Regions from separate parts of the Enterobacter sp. JBIWA008 genome, predicted to be linked through region 2. Evidence: predicted binding sites of a transcription regulator. Region 2 holds the regulator's gene; the other holds the start of a gene.

Region 1 (3,133 bases), 2.0 Mb from region 2:
TATGACGGCTCGCTGGGCGGCAAGTACCCGGTTATCTGCGTTGTGCTGTTTAACCCGACCAACGGCACCTGCTTCGCCTCCTTCGGCGCGCACCCGGACTTCGGCGTGGCGCTGGAGCGTACCGTCACCGAGCTGCTGCAGGGCCGCAGCCTGAAAGATCTCGACGTGTTTACGCCGCCAACGTTTGACGATGAAGAAGTGGCCGAGCATACCAACCTTGAAACCCACTTCATCGACTCTAGCGGTTTAATTTCCTGGGATATGTTCAAGCAGGACGCCGACTATCCGTTCGTGGACTGGAGCTTTGCCGGTACCACGGAAGAAGAGTTCGCCACGCTGATGGCGATCTTCAACGCGGAAGATCAGGAAGTTTACATTGCCGACTACGAACATCTTGGCGTTTACGCGTGCCGCATCATTGTTCCAGGCATGTCCGACATCTACCCGGCTGAAGACCTGTGGCTGGCGAATAACAGCATGGGCGCGCACCTGCGCGAAACGCTGCTGGCTTTGCCGGGCAGCGAGTGGGAGAAAGAAGATTATCTGAACCTGATCGCCCAACTGGACGAAGAAGGCCACGACGACTTCACCCGCGTACGCGAACTGCTGGGTCTGGCGACCGGTAAAGACAACGGCTGGTATACCCTGCGTATAGGTGAGCTGAAAGCGATGCTGGCACTGGCGGGTGGCGATTTGGATCAGGCCCTGGCCTGGACCGAGTGGACCATGGAATTCAACCAGTCGGTCTTCTCTGCCGAGCGCACCAACTATTACCGCTGCCTGCAGACTCTGTTACTGCTGGCACAGGAAGAAGATCGCGAACCGCTGCAATACCTGAATGCTTTCGTGCGTATGTACGGTGCTGAGGCCGTAGAAGCAGCCAGCGCGGCCCTGAGCGGCGAAGCGCCGTTCTATGGCCTGCAGGCTGTTGATAGCGATCTGAAGGCCTTCCCGGCGCATCAGTCGCTACTGAAGGCCTACGAAAAACTGCAGAAAGCAAAAGCCGCTTACTGGTCAAAATAAGCGCACATAACATTACCAGCAGTAGGCGTATTCAATCGTCTGGGCTATATTACGGGGCAATTTCATTGCCCCGTTTTTTATTTTCTTCGGCAATGACTGTTGATTGTAATAATAAAGTTAAACATGGGTAAATATAATAATATTTACCTGGGCTTTACTGTTACTTTTTATGGTAAATACTCCATACTAATTAACTGTCTCTGAGGTGGCTGAACGAAAAAATTCAACTCTTTTCATAACTTTTAAAATTTATTTTTATACGGATAATCAAATACTTACTCCGCTTTTGTCGTAAAACCATACACACTGCGGGCCTATAAGCCAGGCGAGATATGATCTATATCAATTTCTCTTCTATAATGCTTTGTTAGTATCTCGTCGCCGACTTAATAAAGAGAGAGTTAGTGTGAAAGCTGACAACCCTTTTGATCTTTTACTCCCTGCTGCGATGGCCAAAGTTGCCGAAGAAGCGGGTGTCTATAAAGCAACGAAACACCCGATGAAGACGTTCTATCTGGCGATCACGGCTGGTGTGTTTATCTCTATCGCTTTCGTCTTCTACATCACCGCCACAACCGGTACTGCCGGAATGCCTTTCGGCATGGCCAAACTGATTGGCGGCATTTGCTTCTCACTGGGCCTGATTCTCTGCGTTATCTGCGGCGCCGACCTTTTCACTTCAACGGTGTTGATTGTCGTGGCAAAGGCCAGCGGAAGAATTACCTGGGGTCAGCTGGCACGTAACTGGCTTAACGTCTACGTGGGTAACCTGGTTGGCTGTCTGCTCTTTGTTTTGTTGATGTGGCTTTCTGGCGAGTACATGACCGCCAACGGTGGATGGGGCCTCAACGTCCTGCAAACTGCCGACCACAAAATGCACCACACATTTATCGAAGCCGTTGCTCTCGGCATCCTCGCTAACCTGATGGTCTGCCTGGCTGTATGGATGAGCTACTCTGGTCGTAGCCTGATGGACAAAGCCTTAATTATGGTTCTGCCGGTTGCGATGTTTGTTGCCAGCGGCTTTGAGCACAGTATCGCGAATATGTTCATGATCCCAATGGGCATTGTTATCCGCGACTTTGCGAGCCCGGAGTTCTGGACCGCAGTTGGTTCATCCCCGGAAAGTTTCTCTCACCTGACTATTATGAATTTCATTACTGATAACCTGATCCCTGTCACTATCGGGAACATTATCGGTGGGGGTCTGTTAGTTGGGTTGACATACTGGGTCATTTACCTGCGTGGCGACGATCATCATTGATGGTTTTCTCAGGCAGTAAATAAAAAATCCACTTAAGAAGGTAGGTGTTACATGTCCGAGCTTAATGAAAAGTTAGCCACAGCCTGGGAAGGTTTTGCGAAAGGTGACTGGCAGAATGAAGTAAACGTACGTGACTTCATTCAGAAAAACTATACCCCGTATGAAGGTGACGAATCCTTCCTGGCTGGCGCAACTGACGCGACCACCAAGCTGTGGGACAGCGTAATGGAAGGCGTTAAACTGGAAAACCGCACTCACGCGCCAGTTGATTTTGACACCTCCGTTGCTTCCACCATCACTTCTCACGATGCTGGCTACATCAACAAAGCCCTTGAGAAAATCGTTGGTCTGCAGACTGAAGCACCACTTAAACGCGCAATCATCCCGTTCGGTGGTATCAAAATGGTTGAAGGTTCCTGCAAAGCGTATAACCGCGAGCTGGACCCAATGCTGAAAAAAATCTTCACCGAATACCGCAAAACCCACAACCAGGGTGTATTCGATGTTTATACCAAAGACATTCTGAACTGCCGTAAATCTGGCGTTCTGACTGGTCTGCCAGATGCGTATGGCCGTGGCCGTATCATCGGTGACTACCGTCGCGTTGCGCTGTACGGTATCGACTTCCTGATGAAAGACAAGTACGCGCAGTTTGTTTCCCTGCAGTCTGACCTGGAAAATGGCGTAAACCTCGAAGCGACTATCCGTCTGCGTGAAGAGATCGCTGAACAGCACCGTGCGCTGGGTCAGATCAAAGAGATGGCTGCTAAATACGGCTGCGATATCTCTGGTCCTGCGACCAACGCTCAGGAAGCTATCCAGTGGACCTACTTCGGCTACCTGGCC
Region 2 (3,133 bases):
CAGGCTAACGGAGATATGCTCCTGCAGATCCAGCCCGACCTGGAAGGTGCGCAGCAGCCGTTTGTACTCGTGGTTCTTGTTGGCGGCAAGCATATGCAGCTGTTGATAGCACTGGCTTATCAGATCCACCACCTTCTGCTGGCGCGTCAGCAGGGGCGGTAAGGATTTTTCCGGATCGGTATGCTGGGTGAGCAGGGTGTATTTGGCCTCGCAGTAATCCGCAAGCTGCACATAGAGCAGGCTCAGGGATTCACGCAGCGGCTGTTCGCGCCACAGCCAGAACCAGAACCAGTTGAACAGCCCGTACCACAGTGTCCCCAGGGCGTAGATCAGCAGCGGCTCCCACACCGGCATGTTCCCGGCGAGGCTCAACGTGAAGATGGCCGCAATCAGCGAAGCGGGAAGCAGGCGGGCGTGCAGCGAACTGATTTCTGCCGTGACGCCGAGGGTCATTGCCAGCACGGTCAGGATCAGCGGCAGCGGGATATCCCGGGCCAGTAAAAGCTGTACGGCGAGGCTGCAGCCGGCAAACAGGCAGCCACCGATAATCAGTCGTTTGAAAAAGCGCTTATGCGGCGTGTCCAGACCGGCGATGTTGCAGCAGGCGGGCACGAGGGAAAACAGCAGGCCTTGCTGAAGATGTCCGAGGATCAGGCCTATGGCCACAGGAAGACACAACACCAGCGTTTGTCGCAGTGCGTAGTTAACTTCCGGGTGATAGATCAGCCTGCGCCACATGGGGAGTAGAGACAAAAACGGCGTGACACCTTGCGATGGCACGCCGTTTAAGCGGAATTAACGCGTTCCGTAGACCACGATGGTTTTACCGTGGGCGGAGATCAGGTTTTGATCTTCCAGCATTTTCAGGATACGGCCCACTGTTTCGCGGGAGCAACCGACGATCTGACCAATTTCCTGACGGGTAATTTTAATTTGCATGCCGTCCGGGTGGGTCATTGCGTCTGGCTGTTTCGCCAGGTTCAGCAGGGTTTGTGCGATGCGGCCAGTCACGTCCAGGAAGGCGAGGTTGCCCACTTTCTCTGAGGTGACCTGGAGACGGCGCGCCATCTGGGAAGAAAGACGCATCAGGATATCAGGGTTAACCTGAATCAGCTGACGGAACTTCTTGTAAGAAATTTCAGCCACTTCACATGCTGTCTTTGCTCGAACCCAGGCGCTACGTTCCTGGCCTTCTTCAAACAGGCCCAGTTCACCGATGAAATCGCCCTGGTTCAGATAAGAAAGGATCATCTCTTTCCCTTCTTCATCTTTGATCAGCACTGCCACCGAGCCTTTAACGATGTAATACAACGTTTCCGCTTTTTCACCCTGGTGAATCAGCGTGCTCTTTGATGGGTACTTATGAATGTGGCAATGAGACAAGAACCATTCGAGAGTCGGGTCTGTTTGCGGTTTGCCAAGCACCATGCGCTGTTATCCTCTGTTATAAGCTGTCACCAGAGTCATCAGATGCATCCGGACTCTGGGGTTGCAATCGAATTCTTACCCATACCCTGGGAAGTCGGCTACCGTAACGTTTCGCAGCCAGTAAAGTTTGATGTCCTCTGCATACATGTGTAACGTCAATGTATTACTGTAGCATCCAGAGTGTTTTAGCATAGCTTTCGCCGCGTGTCTCCTGGTGTCTCGCTTCAGCATGATGCAGGTCGCCTTCCATTGCGAGAAATGTAACGCACGCGTAATCTGTCACCAAAAATGCAACGTTGGAGTTTAAGAATATGCAAGCGCGCGTGAAATGGGTTGAAGGTTTAACGTTCCTGGGCTAGTCCGCGTCAGGACACCAGATTTTGATGGACGGCAACTCCGGCGATAAAGCGCCAAGCCCAATGGAAATGGTGCTGATGGCGGCAGGTGGATGCAGCGCCATTGACGTGGTGTCGATTCTGCAAAAAGGTCGTCATGACGTGACGGATTGTGAGGTCAAACTCACGTCAGAGCGTCGCGAAGAGGCGCCACGCCTGTTCACCCATATTAACCTGCACTTTGTGGTCACCGGTAAAGAGCTGAAAGACGCGGCGGTCTCGCGTGCGGTGGACCTGTCTGCGGAGAAGTACTGCTCTGTGGCGTTAATGCTGGAGAAAGCGGTAAAAATCACGCATTCGTATGAAGTGATCGAGGGCTAATTAATGGGGCATCGTGCGTGTTGATGCCCTCACTCTAACCCTCTCCCACTGGGAGAGGGAACATGTTCACGCTATCTGCTTCCCTTCCATCAGTCGCTCCACCAGCGGCGTCATGATGAGCTCCATCGCCAGCCCCATTTTACCGCCCGGCACCACTAACGTATTCATGTGCGAAATAAACGAGCCCTGCAGCATGGCCAGCAGCCAGGGGTAATCAATACCGTCGAGGTTGCGGAAATGGATCACCACAAAGCTCTCATCCAGCGACGGGATGCTTTTGGCGGCAAACGGGTTGGAGGTGTCCACCGTCGGCACGCGCTGGAAGTTGATATGGGTGCGGGAGAACTGCGGCGTCAGGAAGTTAATGTAATCCTCCATGGAGCGCACCACTGAGTCCATCACCGCCTCTCGCGAATGGCCGCGCTCGCTCATGTCGCGCGTCAGCTTCTGGATCCACTCCAGGTTAACGATAGGAACCACGCCGACCAGCAGATCCACGTGACGCGCCACGTCGTGTTGAGGGGTGACCACGCCACCGTGCAATCCTTCGTAAAAAAGGACGTCGGTGGGTTCCGGCAGCGGCTGCCACGGGGTAAAGGTGCCCGGCACCTGATTCCAGGGTACGGCTTCGTCATAGGTATGCAGATACTTGCGGGACTGCCCTTTGCCGCTCTGACCGTACTCTATAAAGGTTTGTTCCAGCAGGCCGAAGTCATTGGCTTCCGGGCCGAAGTAGCTGATGTGTTTACCCAGATCGCGCGCCTTACGGATGGCCATGTCCATCTCCGGACGCGTGTAGCGGTGAAAACTGTCGCCTTCGACCTCCGCCGCACGGAGATTCAGCTGGGCGAAAATCTTGCGAAATGCGAGGCTGGTGGTGGTGGTTCCCGCACCACTCGACCCCGTAACGGCAATAACCGGATGTCTGGCAGACATAGCAACTCCCTGACTGAAAAGGGTGGAAGATCAGCCGTGAAACGCGTTGCGGG

The links. The regulator CRP, encoded in region 2, controls carbon source genes, mostly activating them, when cyclic AMP is high. The targets are predictions, from matches to a motif close to ATGTGANNNNNNTCACAT.
Region 1: a site for CRP is predicted at 1,354-1,371, ahead of focA (formate transporter FocA). Genes of this name have one in related genera too.

What each region holds. Positions count from the first base shown of each region.
Region 1 covers NZ_CP074149.1:1,621,178-1,624,310, reverse strand. The annotation lists gene ycaO (30S ribosomal protein S12 methylthiotransferase accessory factor YcaO) at 1-1,023, shown strand, start outside; gene focA (formate transporter FocA) at 1,430-2,287, shown strand; gene pflB (formate C-acetyltransferase) at 2,339-3,133, shown strand, end outside.
Region 2 covers NZ_CP074149.1:4,431,548-4,434,680, reverse strand. The annotation lists gene KGP24_RS21610 (YccS/YhfK family putative transporter) at 1-738, opposite strand, end outside; gene crp (cAMP-activated global transcriptional regulator CRP) at 796-1,428, opposite strand; gene KGP24_RS21600 (OsmC family protein) at 1,812-2,144, shown strand; gene KGP24_RS21595 (phosphoribulokinase) at 2,211-3,080, opposite strand; gene KGP24_RS21590 (YheU family protein) at 3,111-3,133, opposite strand, start outside.